DNA from 3 places in the Paenibacillus sp. J31R109 genome. Region 1 is predicted to be linked to each of the others. Evidence: riboswitches for the same ligand, from Rfam matches in the RefSeq annotation. Region 1 holds a riboswitch; each other region holds the start of a gene.

The links. Region 1 has a riboswitch for cyclic di-AMP ahead of AC58QT_RS20690 (ABC transporter ATP-binding protein). Riboswitches for the same ligand answer to the same signal wherever they lie in the genome.
Region 2: linked by a shared signal. The riboswitch ahead of AC58QT_RS32140 (resuscitation-promoting factor) and the one ahead of AC58QT_RS20690 (ABC transporter ATP-binding protein) in region 1 are both predicted to bind cyclic di-AMP.
Region 3: linked by a shared signal. The riboswitch ahead of AC58QT_RS05860 (CAP domain-containing protein) and the one ahead of AC58QT_RS20690 (ABC transporter ATP-binding protein) in region 1 are both predicted to bind cyclic di-AMP.

Annotation. Positions count from the first base shown of each region.
Region 1 covers NZ_JCAUAR010000008.1:140,985-147,124, forward strand. Annotated here, with positions in the region: gene AC58QT_RS20680 (GerAB/ArcD/ProY family transporter) at 1-650, opposite strand, end outside; gene AC58QT_RS20685 (spore germination protein) at 672-2,273, opposite strand; cyclic di-AMP (ydaO/yuaA leader) riboswitch at 2,553-2,719, shown strand; gene AC58QT_RS20690 (ABC transporter ATP-binding protein) at 2,826-3,710, shown strand; gene AC58QT_RS20695 (ABC transporter permease subunit) at 3,718-4,515, shown strand; gene AC58QT_RS20700 (DUF2705 family protein) at 4,542-5,336, shown strand; gene AC58QT_RS20705 (histidine kinase) at 5,376-6,140, opposite strand, start outside.
Region 2 covers NZ_JCAUAR010000024.1:12,916-19,055, reverse strand. Annotated here, with positions in the region: gene ispE (4-(cytidine 5'-diphospho)-2-C-methyl-D-erythritol kinase) at 1-78, opposite strand, end outside; partial or broken gene AC58QT_RS32165 (small, acid-soluble spore protein, alpha/beta type) at 340-510, opposite strand; gene veg (biofilm formation stimulator Veg) at 682-957, opposite strand; gene yabG (sporulation peptidase YabG) at 1,361-2,242, opposite strand; gene rsmA (16S rRNA (adenine(1518)-N(6)/adenine(1519)-N(6))-dimethyltransferase RsmA) at 2,298-3,206, opposite strand; gene rnmV (ribonuclease M5) at 3,246-3,779, opposite strand; gene AC58QT_RS32140 (resuscitation-promoting factor) at 3,897-5,036, opposite strand; cyclic di-AMP (ydaO/yuaA leader) riboswitch at 5,326-5,520, opposite strand; gene AC58QT_RS32135 (ABC transporter ATP-binding protein) at 5,804-6,140, shown strand, end outside.
Region 3 covers NZ_JCAUAR010000002.1:59,009-65,148, forward strand. Annotated here, with positions in the region: gene AC58QT_RS05840 (sugar phosphate isomerase/epimerase family protein) at 1-215, shown strand, start outside; gene AC58QT_RS05845 (group-specific protein) at 384-788, opposite strand; gene AC58QT_RS05850 (GNAT family N-acetyltransferase) at 845-1,297, opposite strand; gene AC58QT_RS05855 (SRPBCC family protein) at 1,319-1,774, opposite strand; gene AC58QT_RS05860 (CAP domain-containing protein) at 1,913-2,563, opposite strand; cyclic di-AMP (ydaO/yuaA leader) riboswitch at 2,570-2,703, opposite strand; gene AC58QT_RS05865 (hypothetical protein) at 2,815-3,276, opposite strand; gene AC58QT_RS05870 (hypothetical protein) at 3,263-4,060, opposite strand; gene AC58QT_RS05875 (hypothetical protein) at 4,057-4,581, opposite strand; gene AC58QT_RS05880 (hypothetical protein) at 4,568-4,921, opposite strand; gene AC58QT_RS05885 (SDR family oxidoreductase) at 5,144-6,055, opposite strand.

The DNA.
Region 1 (6,140 bases):
ACACTCCATTTCCTTGATTTGCTCAAATCGCTTAAGTACGGTAGGAAATAGGAAATTAGAAAAAACTCACTAAACCACGCCTGCGGCGCTGCCGTTCCCTTAAACACAGGGACAATGCCTCTTTCCAAGATAGGAAACAGGTTCTTTATGTCCATGTTAGGAATAAGCAGCACAAAGATGCACAAGGGTAAAATAAAGATAGGTGTAAAAATCACAGCACTTCGTGCAAGCATTTCCACACCACCTCGTACAGCGAAAGCCGCAAGCAGAATAATGGCGTAAATGATCATAAGAATCGGTGTTTTGAATAGAAAACAGGCCTTAACAAAATCAGCATATTGCCGAGCGATCTGACCTGCCCCATGCAGATTGAGAAATACGTAGAAAAAACTTAAGATCAATCCAGGAATTCTCCCGATAATGTGTGTGCTGTATTGGCTGATCGTCTGCTTCGGAAATAACTCATGCAACTTAATCGCAACAAAAATGGCAATGAACCCACTCACTGAGGCGAGGAGTGGTGTCATCCAAAGATCATTATGTGCGTAATGGGATGTTATGGTCGGCAGAGCCAAAAAGCCAGTTGCTAACACAGTCGGATACATCATAATTCCTAGCTGAAAGGCTGATATCTGACCCTTCTCCAGCATGAAGATTCACCACTCTTTCCATTACGTTTCGCTATCCTGCTTAGGACTTGGTTTCTGCCCAGGCACCTGCCGGATCTCGTTGTAATCCTGCCCTGTAAAGTGTGGGCGTTTATCCATCATCCACCATGGAGCCCGAATCAAAATATCTTTCATTTCACTCAGCTTTGGAGATGTGAGGGAAGACAAATAGGGAACGCCAAAAGAGCGCAAGCTGCACATATGAAGCACGATGGCGATGAGCCCCATCATAATCCCCAGAAGCCCCAGCGTGCCGGCAAGAAATATCAACGGAAAGCGCAGCATACGAATGGCAATTCCGGAGACGTAGCGCGGAACCATAAAGGATGCGATGCCCGTAATCGCAACCACAATGACCATCGGAGCAGAAACAAGACCAGCTTGAACAGCCGCTTGTCCTATGACAAGTGCTCCGACAATGCTGACGGCTGCGCCAACTTGCTTCGGCAATCGTACGCCCGCTTCACGAAGCGCTTCAAAGGTAACTTCCATCAACATCGCTTCAACGAGCGCTGGGAAAGGTACGGCTTCACGCGCGCTAGCCATGCTGATCAATAAAGAGCCTGGCACCATCTCCTGGTGAAACGTAAGCAGCGCTACATACACGGATGGCAGCAAGAGTGAAATCAGGATAAAACCATAACGAAGCCAGCGAATTAAGGTAGAGATGACAAAGCGCTGATAATAATCTTCCGCTGATTGAAACAAGGAAAAAATGCTAATGGGAGCAATTAAAACAAAAGGCGTTCCCTCAATTAGTATGGCGAATCTCCCCTCCAGCAGATTGCCACAAGTCACATCGGGGCGTTCTGTACTAAGCAGCTGAGGAAAAGGAGAGTAAGGCGCATCCTCAATCAATTCCTCGATATAGCCACTCTCTAGGATCCCGTCTATCCGAATGCGTTGTAGTCGATTCCTGACTTCGACCAATAGCGATTCATCCACAAGTCCTTCTATATAAGCAAGGACAACATTTGTCTGCGTGTACTCCCCCATTTTCATCGCTTCCATTTTGAGCCTAGGACTCTTAATAATTCGACGTATTTGAGAGGTCGTGATTCGTAAGGTTTCGGTAAAGCCTTCCCTCGGTCCCCTGATGCCCACTTCAGCGACAGGTTCTTCTATGCCGCGCTTCTCCCATTTGCATAATCCTAATGCAAGCCCTTTCGCTTCCTTGTCACACAGTAGAATAGGATTTCCATTGGAGATATAATCGACACATTTCTTAAACGTATGTACTTCATTGACTTCAGAGACGGATATTCTTCGCTCGACTAGCTGCCAAACCTCATGATTCAGCTCGGAATCCTCCCGGATCAGTGGTGCAATGACATACTCATCAACAGCTAAGGCATCCGATAAACCTTCTATATACACTAAAATGGCTTTAATTCTTCCACCAATTCGGACAGATCGAAAAACCACGTCTGAGCAATTATGGTAAATCGAGCGTAGCATTTCTTCATTTTGCTCTAAATCTCTATACAGTTTATGCTGATCTGCTTCGATCTCAGATGGTTGCGGATTCTGACTTTGATTGTGAACTGTTGGATGTTTTCTACTTAACTTTTTGATTAGCTTGCTGACCAAATCGCGTTCACTCATTGGGATATTCCCCTTCAACCACGTTCGTTACTTGTAGCGTGCACTACTATTTCCTTTTTTATGAAAATATCTCGCAGTTTTTACCATCTGGTCATAGGAAAGTCTTTGATATCCCTCTAAAAAGAAGTCACGTTGTAGAATTCGTTAGAAATGAGTAGGCCATCTCATGAAATCGACTGCCTTTCGGCTAGAGGGTCAAAAAACCGAAAATATCGGGTAAGTTTGCATTTTACAATCCACATGGATCGGCGTATGATTCACTTAACAAATGAATATTTCCAATATTAAACACTTAATTCCCATCATGGGAAACGGGGGAACCAACCGAAGCCATTTCAATCACACTTGGCTTCACGGGGTGAATCCTGGACTGTAACATGTCTAGGTAGGACGCTCTCAAGTCCGAATCCGACAGCTAACCTCGTAAGTGCTTTGAGAGAGAACCACACCCTTACCTTCTTTCATTGAAGAAGTCCGAGAGTAGAGTTTCTCTACGCCTTAGGGCTTCTTTTTGCTATGTTCACTATCAACTAAATAAGGGAGGCCCTCCAGATGAGCGTAATCGAAATTAATAATCTGACGAAGACCTATGGGAACGCAAGAGGAATATCCAACATTAGCTTTACGATTGAGGAAGGGGAAATTTTCGGTTTTATCGGACCCAATGGTGCTGGGAAATCAACAACCATTCGAACGTTACTGTCTCTCATTTATCCAACAAGCGGTACTGCTCGTATCTTTGGAAAAGACAGCGTCAAGTTCGCCCCTGAGATTAGGCAAGAGATCGGTTATTTGCCATCCGAAGTGTTTTATTATGACAACATGAAAGTAATTGATCTGTTAAAGTACTCTGCAAGCTTCTACAAAAAAGACTGTTCCAAGAAAATGAAAGAATTAATTGAGATCATGGATCTGGATGTCACGAAGAAAATCGAGGATTTGTCTCTAGGTAATAAAAAGAAAGTGGGCATTGTTCAGGGACTGCTCCATGAACCAAAGCTCATTATTCTTGATGAACCAACGAGTGGTCTTGATCCGCTCATGCAGCAAAAGTTCTTTGATTTGCTCGAAGAGCAAAATAAGAAAGGGGCTACGATATTATTTTCGTCCCACATCTTAAGTGAAGTTCAGCGATTGTGTGATCGCGTGGCGATTATTAAAGAAGGAAAGATTGTTGCCGTAGAGAAAATTAGCACGCTAAAAGAAAACAATTACAAGAAATTTAAGATCGACTCTGCCTATATGTTGGACTCGGATTACTTCCAAATGCCTGGCGTCAACAATATTGAAGTAAAGGGCCATTCCACCAGTTTCTTATTTAAAGGTGATATCAATCATGTGATGAAACGAATCGCTGACATTGACATCGAGAATCTTTGGATCGAGGAACCTGATCTTGAGGAGATCTTCATGCATTATTACGAAAAGGAGGCCTAATCGGACAATGAACATATTTTTGCACGAAGTGAAGGCTTACAGGAAAACAACCCTCATATGGACGCTTTCTTTCATGTTGATTGTCATTTTTTTCTTATCCCTTTTCCCCTCCATCTCCAAAGATATTTCAGAGTTCTCAAACATATTGAAAGGGTATCCTGAGGGAATTCGAAAAGCACTCGGCATTGAAATTGAGAGCTTCGGGTCGATTCTAGGCTTTTATTCGTATATTTTCATGTACATAACCCTTTGTGGCGCCATTCAAGCGATGATTCTGGGAACCTCAATCCTCTCCAAAGAAGTGCGAGAGAAAACAGCCGATTTTCTGTTGACGAAGCCCGTTAGCCGTACACGCATACTAACCGCCAAACTGCTGGCAGCCGTTGTCTTACTACTGCTTACATCAGCTATTTATACGATCACGGCAATCATTACGGCGGTTCAACTATCCCCAGATCCGTTTTCCGGTAACCTGTTCATTATGATTTCCAGTACATTGTTCTTTGTTCAGCTCATCTTTCTAGCTATAGGCATCTTAGTATCCGTTGTTTTCCCTAGAATAAAAGCTGTGCTATCCGTGTCGCTGGGGACGGTCTTCGCCTTCTTCCTTATCGGCATGATCATAGCAACCAATGATAGTGGGGCTAAGCGATATTTATCGCCATTTAAATATTTCGATACGAAATTTATTATTCATCATGCGAATTATGAAGCTGCTTATTTATTGGCTGCATCCGGAATTATCTTCGTTTTCGTGCTAGTCAGTTATCTCCTATTTACGAGAAGAGATGTCCATGCTGTATAACATGAATGAGAGGCGGATCGTCCTACATGAATATCTTTCTTAGAGAATTGAACGTTTATAAAAAGTCTATCTTCTTTTGGAGCATCGGCATCATATTCCTGCTTGCCAGCGGGATGGCCAAGTATGAAGCTACGGCTTCCACTGGACAAATCAATGATCTGATCGCTGAAATGCCCAAATCACTCCAAGTCATCATGGGTGCAGGTGCCTTGGATTTATCGAAGGCAAGCGGATATTTCGCCATCCTCGTGCTGTACTTGTATGTCATGGCCACGATCCATGCAGCCGTGCTGGGTGCAACCATTATTGCCAAGGAAGAACGCGATAAAACGGCTGAGTTTCTTTTTGTGAAACCCGTATCCAGAAGCACCGTCATCACGGCGAAATTGCTAAGTGCCTGCGTCAATATTCTCATTTTCAACATCATTACTTGGGTTTCGAGTTTACTTATTGTAGGCAAGTATAGTCATGGCGAAGCTGTACAAAGTAATATCGCTATCGTGATGGTCAGCATGTTTGTTCTGCAGCTCCTCTTCTTAGTCATAGGAACGGCGATTGCCGCCGTGTATACCAATGCTAAAAAGGCCGCGTCCCTTGCGACGGCCATCCTTCTCCTATCATTTCTTTTGTCCATTGCGATTGACTTGAATGATACCCTGCAATTTTTGAAGTACCTCACACCTTTTAAGTACTATGAAGCCAAGAATGTGATGTATGGTGGAGGTCTGGATATAAGTTATGTCATGTTGTCCACGGTTTTGATTGTTGGGTTAACGATCTTAACCTATGTTTCCTTTAAGAAACGTGATTTGCATGTATAAAATCCAGTTAGATTGCGGAAAGCAAAGGAAGCAGGTTCATCACCTGCTCCCCGTTGCTTGCCGCTTATCATAGTCAGAAATAATGAGCACATCCATCGAATTGATTAATGGCACTAACTTTTTAACCACCGTATCTTTCCATACGATAATTTGGGTCGCTCCCGCTTCATTCGCTTTGATGGCAAAAGCTGGTGCAATTTCCTTAGAGCTATTCACCTCTTTATAGGAAAACTCACCGCCTAACCGAACCGTCAGCTTCTCCAGCACTTCTAATTGGGGCTTCCATTGCTCCGCTTGCGCTTGGCCCACCACGATAAAACTCACGTGCCATACGGCTTTCAAGCGATGCGCAATTCGAAAACCGCGTCGGACTAGACGATCCGCATGCGAGATTTCCGTGATGCATACGTAGATCACCTCTTTTCTTCGCCAAGGACCACGAAGCGAGCTTTTCCGTTCCATGGATTCCAATCGTTCATCCACATCATCTGCAATTTCGCGCAGCGCCAGCTCTCGCAGGGCAATCAGGTTGCCCGTCTTGAAGAAATTGTTCAACGCTTGATCGACCTTGACCATCGCATATATTTTGCCTTCTCTCATGCGTAACTGTAAAGCTCCAGGAGCAACATCAATGAGCTGCACTTCATCCGCCGCACGCAAGATGCTATCGGGAACGGTTTCCCTAACCCGAATTCCGGTAAGCTGTTCCACTGCGTCATTTAAGCTTTCCAGATGCTGCACATTCACCGTTGATATCACAGATATGCCAGCTTCCAAAATTTCCAGCACATCTTCGAAACGTTT
Region 2 (6,140 bases), on a different contig from region 1:
ATGGTAACCGTCAGGTCTTTTATGTAGAACATCAAGAGACAAATTAATTTTAGCCGGTGCTTTCTCAAAAATCTTCATCCGATCACCTTCTTTTGCTCGTTTGCCATTTCGATATTATAACAAAAGCGCAAAAAAAAAGCTAAAGCATTTGCTTTAGCTATAATACGGACGTTGCGTAACCTGTCCAGTTTGCTGATAATTTTGGTTCATCGCACCAGCCTGCTGCTGGTAGGTGTTATAGGAAGGTGTATGCGCCTGCCCATAATTCAAAGGCGGACTAGCTGTCGTCTGGCGATAGTTCGAGGAACCCGCATGCATGTTGTTCGAAGCACCGACGTATTGCTTAGCGAGATGCTCCTCCGCAATTTGAATAGCCCGCTTCACCATATTCCCTGCATCCTTCGTACGAATACCTGCCCAACCTTCACGTTGCACAACGTCATAGAAACCAAGATCCTTTGCTAATTCATATTTAAAACTTTCGGACATGACACTTCTTCTTCGACTCATACCAAATCCTCCTTATCATTTTCGCACAATGAACGCTGCAACCATCATAAGCAGTGATTGACGATTTCGATTAGTATGTCCTATCCATGTAAGTCCATGCACCATCAGGTTACCCCTATATAAAGCAAAAACAGACCATAAGGGCCTGTTCAATATCGGAACGTTATTAAGCTAATGCTGTATGTAAGTGATGCGGACTTGACCATCATCATTACATACAGTAACTTCGACGGATTCAGTAAGGATATCGGCGTAGCTGTATGACACTCGTTTGAAGGCGTGAGATTCTTGATCTAATTTCACAATAAACACAGAAGGGTAGGTTTCTTCTAAAACACCAGAACGCTCGACTGTCTTACGACGGCCACCATTCGCTCTCAACATGATCTTCTGCCCAACGTGGGGTTCCAAACTGCGTTTGATTTCCAATAGCGCATTTTTTGCCATTGTCAACTACCACCTCTTTCCTTGTCAATTATAACCCATTTACCCCTTCATGTCAAATAAGGGCAAATATTATATCAGCACCCTAATCCCGTTGTCAACGGCATTTTTGTTCATTTTCGGATTTCTCCTCCCTTCAGGTTGTCACCAATGTTCGCAAATTATTCACACTTTTCCAGTTAACGAGAAACTATTTCCCGTCTCCTTAGACATGCCCGCTTCTTTTCGAGCAAATAAGGGCTATACAAGCTATCATTACGCAAAAAAAAGAAACACTCGCCGTCGCTCTCCTCCAAGGAGTCTGCTGACGGGTTAGTATTTCTTTTAAATAGCTAAATTATGGAACGTGTCCATGCCACGAAAGCACTAGCCACTATGCACCGTCTTCTAGAGGCGCCATATTTAGCTACACAGACTCTTCCGTGTGATGAATACCAGGAATGCCCATCCGATAACTACCGCGCGTCTCCACGCCTCCTAGGCCCTCTAAACCGGTCACCGTTAAATCCATAATATCCAACATCGAGATTGTCTCTCTTGTTGGCGTGTAGGACAGCTTAGCGGCGATGCACAGCGGATCTAACGCGTGAATGAGAATGCGCGCAGGAGAACTTGCGAAATTAGCCCCTGCCCGCAGCAAGGCTTCGAAATGGGACTGACAAGCCCCTGCAACAATAATCAAAGAATCACGATCCCTCTCATATTGTCTGGCAACTCGCACGGCATTCACAAAGTTTTGAGAATTCTTGTAACTAGACAGATTGCTCGGGCTGGCACTTTGGCGGCTTTTCAAAATGCCATCATGACCTGTGATGACGACAATATCCGGTTTATATTGAGGAAGCAATCTTTGCAGTGCCTCCGCCATTTGCACCTCAGGAATGTAGAAACCTTCTGCTGGCACGCGCAATTCACCATACAATTGCATACTTTTGCGTAGATAACTTGGATCGCCATCCAAGTGAAGCACCCTTCCCGGCACTTCAAAATAGCTATTATTCGTGGGTAATGACTTTTGTTTATGATTTATGGCTAACTGATTCTTCTCCTGCAGTTGCACTTGGGAAACCGCTAGTCGACGCAGCGACTCACGAAACTCAGGCGAGCTTGACCGTGGATGATCTAAGGTCTCCTTAGGATTCGTTTTTGTCAGATCCGTGAGCGGCGCATCTGCAAGCAACCGAACATCAACACCTCGCAGAATGGCCTTGAGATGCTCAATTCGCTCAATTTTAAATACGACGTCGCCGCCATAGGAAATACGGGTAACAAAATCTCCTTGCCTCATCGCACAAATCCCCTCCTAAGGGTATCCTATGGCGAGGCTAGGCATTTGGTGCGGGTTATTTGCAGCCGTGCGCGCGAAGCGCCGTTGACAAGCGCGCGAACTCTTCCATGCTGAGCGTTTCGCCGCGGCGCGAAGGCTCAATTTGAATGCTGTGCAGCAACGCTTCCAGCTCCGGTTTGTTCTCTTTCGTAAAGAACCTCGCCGCGAGGTTGTTGTAAAGCGTTTTGCGACGCTGAACGAAGGACGCTTGGACGACAGCGAAGAAGAAGTCCACGTCCGCCACTTCGACCGGCGGCGCTTGACGCACACGCAGGCGGATGACAGCGGAATCGACGTTCGGCTGCGGCACGAAGACGGTGCGAGGCACGATTGTGACGAGCTCCGGCTCGCAGTAGAACTGCACGGCAATGCTTAGGCTGCCGTAATCTTTGGTGCCCGGACGAGCCGCCATGCGGTCGGCCACTTCTTTTTGAATCATCACGACGATATTCTCCAGCGGAAGCTTCTCTTCCAGAAGCTTCATGATGATCGGCGTCGTGATGTAGTAAGGCAAGTTGGCGACAACGCTGACGCCTTCCACGCCTTCAAAATGCTGCCGGAACAGCTCCGGCAGGTTGGTTTTCAAGATATCCCCATGAACGACAGTGGCATGGGGGTAAGGCGCCAGCGTTTCGTCCAGGATGGGCAGCAGGCGCTGATCGATCTCCACAGCCAGCACGCGGCCAGCGAGCTTGGCTAGCTGCTGCGTGAGTGCGCCAATCCCCGGGCCGATCTCCAGCGCAGCTTTCGTAGGGCCGAGCTCAGCGGCCATAACGATTTTGCTCAATATATTCTGATCAATCAAGAAGTTCTGGCCTAAGCTCTTCTTCAGCACGAGTCCATTCTTCTTAATAATTTGTTTCGTTTTACTTGGTGTTGCCACATCTTCTGCTGTTACAACAACCTCTTGTCCGTTTATATTCATAGTATAGACCTCGTATCTATAGGTTCTCGTTCTCGTCAATCAATTCAAATGCTCAAGTGCCGCTTCGAATTCCTCTCGCGATATCTGGAACATCGCGCATCGCTTATAAAATTGTTTACCATTGCAATAGCCAATGCCAAGTGCATTGCCTACAGTCAATCGACGAGCCGCCGCATCGGGATGCACGATGAGGCCGGCAGCAATCAGATCCTCCATCGTCAGCTGCGAGACGGCAGCGTTATACTCCGTCCGCAGGCTCTGGAGCGCCTGGCGGATTGTCTCAGGCGTCGCATTCTCGACGCCAATATCGCCTTTATACGCAGCTTGCTCCTGCGTAATGAAAGCATGCTTGCAGCCAGGCACCTTGGCTGCTACGATTTTACGAATCCGCTCACCGGCGTGATCCGGATCCGTGAATATAATGACGCCTCTGCGCTGCTGTGCCAGCGCGATTCGCTTGAGAACGGCTTGTCCGATAGCGGAGCCGCCTGTTTCAATCGTATCCGCCTCCACAGCGCGCCTGATGGCCGCCGTATCGTCCTTGCCTTCCACAACGATCATTTCTTTTATCATCACCGATTTCCTTCCCCAGTACGCAGAAAAAGAAGAGGGGTCTCCTCTTCTTTCGCGCAGGCAGATGCCAAGCTACGTGTATTTAGTAGTGTTCCCGTCAAAACTACCGTTTACACGTTAGTTTTGGGACGGTTTTGTAGGGCCAACCACATACACAGTGTACCCTTGCTTCGTGCCGAATTTATTAGCATAACCATGATCTTCATAGTACACATCGATCATTTGGCCTTTCACGCCACTGCCAATATCCTCAGCGCGACGGAATCCAATTCCTTCGATGTATACCCACCATCCAAGCGGAATCACTTTCGGATCGACCGCAATCGTACGACCTTCGGTCACGGTAGTACCTGTGTAGGTTTTACCATAGCCCGAGGAGCCTTCGGTTTTGCCCGTCGACGCAGCGCCCGCTGAATAAGCTGTTAGCTTCACGTTTTTGAGAATTTGTTTGTAACCGAAGGTCACACCGTTCTTGGAAACCTCATCCACACTCGGTGAAGAGGCAGAGAGAACAACCACAGGGTTTTTGGTGCCTACGGAAACTACTTTTTTAACACTTTCTGTTTGTACTTCTTCACCCACAACTGCTTCCGCGACTAAAACACCGTCTTCGAAAGTCTTTTCTTTCTTCTTGACCAATACGCCTTCTTTACCCTCTTGGACGACTTGCTCTTTCCCTTTAAGTAAAGACGCGTCATTCTTTTTCTCTGTCTCGAATGCGATCGGTTCAGAGACTTCCTCCGTCTCTTTTTTCACACGGACGATCTTGATTTCATCGCCTGTGGTCAGAGCGGCTGTCGGTTCGGGAGTGATACGATCGGTCTCCCCAAGTGCAATATTTAAACGTTGCAATGCACTTTCTACCGTTCTTGCAGTTGTGTAAACAGTGGTGGTCTTTCCATCAGCAGTCAATTGAATTGGTGAGGCATGCTCGATAACAATTTTGTCTCCACCCTTGAGCTTAGTCGTGAGTGCAGCTGAAATTTCATCGTGTTCACCAATCGTTATGGCTTGTTCATCCAGTAGGCGTTGCAGGACCCATTGCTTCGTGTGCACAACAGTTTCTTGTCCATTCACAACCACGGATACGCTCTTGGTAGCCGTTCCGTACAACAACACCAAAAACATGAAAGTCATTGCGATTGAGATTACAGCTAAGCTTAAAATCAAACGCAAGTTTTCATGCTTCCATCGCAATGCGAAGGACATGCTGGATGATCGTTTTACATGGGTCTCGCTAATTGAGATACTGCCCACTTCTTCGGTCCTCCTTCAAAGCCTCGCCGCCAGGTTACAGCATGATTAAATTTGACGCGACTAAGGTTTTTTAGTTTAACTTAACATGCTCGCCATCATCAGCCGAAAATATACCTAGGCCGAATCTGGTCGTCCCCCCCTTTTACCTATTCATCATCCTATGAATTCCGGGTTATTTTATGTCTTCCGATCTGTGTAGAACCCTGTATGTGGACAAAAAGCCAGCAAGAAGAGGACTCTTCTCGCTGGCTTAGTTTGCATAGTGAAATACAAATAGCACGCACGACAATCGTTACCTCTCTTACGCTTACGAGGTTAGCTGACGGATTCGGACGTGAGAGTCGCCCTACGTAGACGCAAACTGCTTGTTTAACGTCTATGATTCACCCCTATTACTCTCTGCTTACTTAAACTGCATTGGTGTGCAATTCAAGTTTGCAGTGGTTCCCCCGTTCCCACATTTGGAACTCAGCGAATGGAAATTTGGCAAATTGGATATTAAGTTATTATGAAAAGTATATTACGCTGTTAATCTCAACCTGTAAAGGGATTAACACCCGTTAAAAAGGGCTAAATCAATTAAATTTTGATTATTTTTCGAATATAACCCAATTATATCTACATTTTTCTAACTATAACGTACGTATACGCTATTTTTCATAGTATAATGACCAAAACTAGGCTAAAAATGCAAATTTGTTTATAATGATTCTGGAAGTATTTGATTAAAAAATACCAATAATTTGCTATTTAGGGAGGCAATTGAGATGGGGCCCATCTTGCAAGTAAACGCTTTATTCGGTGGATATTTACCCAATAAACCTGTTCTTCATGATCTTACCTTTTCCATTCGTCAAGGTGAAATGATGGGATTGATCGGACTCAACGGTGCAGGTAAAAGTACCACCATCAAAAATATACTTGGACTGCTTCAACCGCAAAAAGGATTCATTCGCATTAACGGTTTAACGTTAGCCGAAGATCCATTACCTTACCGTGCGACGTATGCGTATGTACCTGAAAGTCCAGAGCTATACGAAGAGCTTACGATACGCGAACACCTTGAATTAACGGCCATGGCTTACGGCGTTTCCAAGGAGGATT
Region 3 (6,140 bases), on a different contig from region 1:
ACTTATGGTTGAGAATCTGCCAACACCGATTCGATGCCGGTGCGGATACAATGACCTTTACGCCCGAATTCGGACCGCCGCCGTATTTGCAGGTGCAGCCTTACACGAGGCAGCCGGTGGCTGACTTGTGGGACGTGAATTTGTGGATGTTTCAGACGTTTAAGTCGAGGTACGACTTACTCTTCTCAGATTCGCAGCAGCTTCCGAGCCTGTAAGTCGAATATTTCGACTTGCAGCTCTTCGCTTCAATGCTTCCGAGCCTGTAAGTCGAATATTTCGACTTACAGCTCTCCGATTCGCTGTTTGCGAGCCTGTAACTCGAATATTTCGACTTACAGCTCTCCAATGCGATGTTTTCGCTCCTGTAAGTCGAATATTTCGACTTACTCGAGCGGATAAGTCGGCGGTTCCCCTTTTAAGTGAGAAACCAAATTCTCTATACTTCCCATGATTCTATGCACTTCTGGCAACTGATAAAAAGTACTCGTTTTTTCGATATCATTTAGCTCAGACGTAGGAGAATACAATATAATTGTCTTCTTGGCTCCTAAAGCAAGTCCCATTTCAACATGACTCCTCTTCCCCGCTGGCAACATGATAATGAATACGTCTGCTTCCAATACAGCCCTCATCTCACTTTGACCGATTTCCGCGAGTTCTTGGAGAGTAGTCGTGGCAGCATGCATAGTCCAGTCATAAGTTTGCCTAAATCCTCGTGACTTCAATTTGTCTGCGACTTCTCTGACATTTTTGATATTCCTGAAACTTGATGCAATATAAAATTTCATTGGACTTCCTTCCCTCCTTACACATGCTGAAAACTATCCATTCCAGCAATCCGGCTTCACTCCAACTCGCGAATGAATCCTGTCTTTTTCCCTTGGGAAAATCCACACTTTTCATAAAAACGAAGTACTTCATCTCTCTTCGACCCCGTCATGAGCATAACCTTATAACAGTTAAATTCCGTAGCTATTCCTATTGCCTTATCCATTGCCTTTCTTGCAAATCCCTTGTTTCTATGTTGTTCATGTGTGACTACGTTTTCAATAAGTGCATACGGTCTTGCATTTCTAGTTAAATTTTTAATTATTGTCAAAACGACAGAGGAAACGATCACGTCATCACGTGTCACAACAATAATTTTCATATAGGTGTCATTCATGATTTCATCCCAAAGTGCTTCTAGATTATTGTCCCAAACAAGTTCAGGATCTTGCTTATGCAAATGCTTATACAAGGTTAACAGTTCACTTAACTCATCCTTATGAATTAAACGTGTGATTACACTCCCCATATCGCCGCGCGCTCCTTTTCACTACGATTTCTCAACTAGAATCTTCAATTGTTGATTCCGATACATCAAGAATCGCTTCATATAATTTTTCAAAACTACTCGCTCAACGACCCATCCTATCCACCCTAATGGAGCTTCAAAACATAATGTATCTTTCATTAAAGTTCTATCTCCCAAATCAATAAACTCATGTTCATGCCGCATGCTTTTGAAAGTACCTTTCAGCATTTCATCAACAAAGTGATAAGGACGAACGTAATTGGAGATGAGCGACGTATGCTTTTGCCGTATGAAGAAATGCCGTGCCTCGAAAGTGACCGTTTCCCCTCCGCTTATCAGACCCCTAGTTGTTCCGGCGATCGCTCTTTCCTTGGTATGAGGCCAAACGGTTTGTGTATGGATATCTATATTGCTTGCCATATCAAAACAAATGTCAATTGGTGCTTCAATCTCGATTTCTGTAACTATTTTTATCATGATGTTCTCCTCATGTTTCCTTCGAATTTCCTTGCTCGGTTCTCGTCGGTTCCCAATTCGACACGCATCACTTATCTCCTTTTCCAAGCAAAACTTCATACGAAAAAACAGCCCCCCAAAGGAAGGCTGCCTCACTTATTAGTTACTTATGAATTCCTGTACCCACTCACCATTATAATAGGCAACGCCAATTTGCGTGAAGTTGGGGCTTAATATATTTTGACGGTGACCAGCGCTGTTCATCCATGCTGTCATAACGGCTTGAGGTGTTTGCTGACCTTTTGCAATGTTTTCACCTGCATAGGAATAGCTAATGCCATAGGAGCTCATCATATCAAAAGGAGAACCGTAGGTTGGCGAGTTATGATCGAAGTATCCTTTGTTGTACATGTCTTTCGCTTTATCCAACGCCATCGCGGTAAGTGCGGTGTTACTGGTTAATGGCTTCAGTCCAGCTTTAGTCCGCTCTTGGTTAACTAAGTTAACAACTTGACTAGCGAACGTAGTTTGCGCAGGTGCAGGTGTGACAGCTGGTTTGGCCGCAACATTCGTACTCGTCTTTCCTGGGATGTTGAGCTTCATCCCCGACCAAATGACATTGGGATTAGCAACCTGAGGATTGGCTTTAATAAGTTCAGTTAGACTAACGCCATATTGCTTAGATATTAACCACATGGTATCGTTACCGGACACCGTATGTGTTGCCGTTGCAGCCCCTGCTGCGTTCGCCCCCATAAGGACACTCAAACCTAGTGCACCAGTAATGACAAACTTTTTATAACTTTTCATGCAAAAACCTCTCCTTTTTGCGGCCTGCGAGGTTAGCTGTCGGATTCGGATCAAAGAGTAATCACCCGGCCGCACGTTGGCGGCTTCACCCCAAAGATTGGTTCCCCCGTGCTTCAAAAAAGCTTCGGCCTTCTAAGTTTTGGATCCAAAATGGATCTAACCGATTGTATCATGTGATTATCCTTAAAACATGACTCAAATTTTTCCATTTCAGCACACAAAAAGTTTCCGCTCTATTATTTCTGCCATAATTAACTATAAATCTTGCCCACTGACAAAGCCTGATATTCCCACAATACATGCTGTACCTCTTGAAGTCGTCCCTCATGGCATTGAATGATTATTGCAAGCTCGGGTAGGCGTTCTTTCTTTCGAATGGTATGTTTTAGCACCTTGGTTTGAATCACTCTTGTTATAATAAAACCTAATAGAAACCCGCAAATAGCGGAAATAACGCCCCAAATAATCGGTCCCCAGTACAGAATGAAGCCGAAGCTTATCCCCAAAACCGTTGCACCCGTCGATGTTGCCATGCCAACCTCAAAAGCTAATGTTTTTTTATTTGGATTCGAATTGTAATTACGATCAGAGGTCTCACGGTAATTGTCCATCATCACGGTCATCATTTCTTGACGAGATAGCCCCAACTTCTCCAGAACTGCTAGCGCTTCCTCCACCTCGATCGAATGCTCAAATGTACTAATGATCAACATGTGGGTCATTCTCCTTTTCAAACAGGTGTAATGAGAAATGAGGATACGACTCTGTCAGAAATTGCTTCTGTTCTATTCGGAATAAGCGATTATGCTCAACAGCCGTCATATAAGCATCATACATGGCGCCGCAGATGACGGATGGCATAAACAAAAGCCAATGGGGGTCTAAAAGCGATGTCGATTGCGATACCCTGCCTAATATTAAATAAAGCAAAGCTTCATGTGATCGTGACATTGTCATATAAATAAACCACCACATGACACCGTAGAAGCCTAAGGCTAATCGGTTGTTATAAAGCTGTCCAAGCCCTGGGAAAATAAAAGAACTGAATAGCGCTGCACCAGGTCTTTTGATACTTATATTCGAAATCGTCCACGGCTTCATCAAATTTGAAGTGATCCGTGCTCCTTCCAATCTCGCTAGGTGATACTGTTTGTTCGCATCTATCGCCTTGATATAACTATCCCATATTGCAAACAGATATACGATCGCATACGCAAATGCCCATCTTGGTTCGATGACTTGAGCAGCCAACTCGAATTGTCCACTGAACGAATAGTAAATAGCTTCATTAATTCGAGCAAGCGTATTGATGGCAACTTCCCATGCAGATAGCAGAAATCCTCGAATAAACTGATGAAGCAAGAAATGTCCGAATCCTGGAAAAGAGGCAGACCACCAGGCAATGATCCTGGGATCCTGCCATCTCAGACTACTTAATCCATCTTGACTTAATAAGGCTTGCTGCCTACGGGGTGATTGTGCGTGTCGCGAACTCAATTTCGATACATTCTCCTTATCGATTGACTTTTCTGTTCAATCCAATGCTTTTTCAGTCTCGTAAATAAGAGAACAGTCAAGGTCTGTACAACAAGGTAAATGCAGAAAGAGTAGCTCAGTTTCCAATGATTATACTGGAACACATCGAAATACACATTTAAGGCTTCAAACGCTGTTCCAATCAAGGATGATACGAGGATGTAGAGCGGAATCAGAAGCCCTTTGATACGGAACTTGTTGTAGTAGTAGGCAAATAGATAGCCAAAAACCGGATAAAGGCTCCATGTTAAAAGATCTGCTAAGTCAAAATAGGGAAAAATATTCGCGTTATAGAAATCAAATGGTTTTACCCCGATGACCGTATCTAATCCTGTTGCAGATTCAATGCTAAAAAGCATCATGAGAAGGCTAATGGATCTAGGCATCATTCTCGGCAATAGCCACACAAAACCATAACCGAGCACGAGGCAAATCATTGTGAAAATGGTATTTCGTTGAAACAAAACGTCAAGATGACTCATAAGGTATGCCATCCTTCCGCATAATCGCACGAAAAATGAGCAGTCCTATTCCAGTTGCAATAAGCAATAAGAGGCTTTCCAAATAGGACCACTCTAATTTCCACATATCTGAGTATTGAATAATCTCCAACCGATGTAACCATATCTTCAACAACATAAGAACGAGTGAATAAAAGATAACCGTTCCTAACTTGTACAACAATCCATGCTTCGTCACCCATCGCTCCATAGCCCAAATCACAATCATAGGAGTGAAGATCTGTTGGTAGACAAGACGTAAGAAGATATCCCCATAGTGTAGTGAAGGAACGATGTAAGAATAATTAAGTGAGACTATCATAAAGTAGGCATCATTCATAAAAACCGTAAGGAGCCAAATGAAGATAAGTTCAAATAAATGCAGGCGTCTCTTTGTTATGAAAAATGTGATTACCAGTAAAATGTAACATGTAATTAATACAATTTCCCCCATTGACGCAACACCTAGATTCCCTTCAAATTGCATTGTTTTTAACAAATATGCCCAATTCGTCTCTTTTTTAATACGGTTTCAAATAAGTGCTTAGCGATACCCCTCAGCATCAGCAGGCTTCCCTGCTTCCTGCACCTCAACAAGGTAGCGCCAGCAATCTGGCTGTGAGCCGTCCACATCTTTAAAGCCGTACACTTGTGAAATACTGCCGCTTGACATCGAGTGACCATTCCATCGAGCAACTTCCGGATCTCCAGCTAATGCGGCAATCGCACGTCCTACAAAGCGCGGCGATTCCGAGATGATGAAATGTGGTTCCTTCTCTGTCGCGTCACGCCAATTTGCTTCCGTAACCTCGAAGTGCTCCAACATAATTTCCGAACGCATCCAACCAGGGGTCACTGCAATAGCCGTGCAGCCGTGCGGCGCCAATTCGTGGGATAGCGACTTCGCCATGCGAATGACAGAGGATTTGGCTAGATCATAGAAGAGCGATAACCGGTAGTTGGTATCGTTGTACTCTGCTGTACCGTCCGTTATTTCAATCACAAGTCCATTCTTGTTGCGAACTAGCAAAGCTAGTGCAAAATGACTCGTAATAATGTGCGTATCAATCGCTAGCCGAAGCATACGAAATCCTTTATCCAATGAATGCTCCCACACAGGTACATTCCACTCCGTCAAGTATTCAGACCCCCACACATCGTTGACCAGGATGTCTAGTCGCCCTTGTTCGCTCTCGATGCGGGCAATAAGCGCCTGAACTTGATCCCGATCCAGATGATCCACTTGAACCGCTATCCCTACTCCACCTGCATCATTTACTAATTCAGCTGTTTCTTCAATGGTTTCAGGTCGATTGTATTCAGAACGTTGCGCACGTGTCGTGCGGCCCGTCACATAGACAGTGGCCCCTGCAGCCCCTAATTCTATCGCTATTCCTCTTCCTGCTCCGCGTGTAGCTCCTGCCACTAAGGCAACTTTCCCTTGTAAATTTTTCATGATTTAATACTCCTCTCACTTATTCTCTGACACGATTAGTTCCCAATTGTCCTCATACTGTTATACCATACTTTCTCCATTGCCA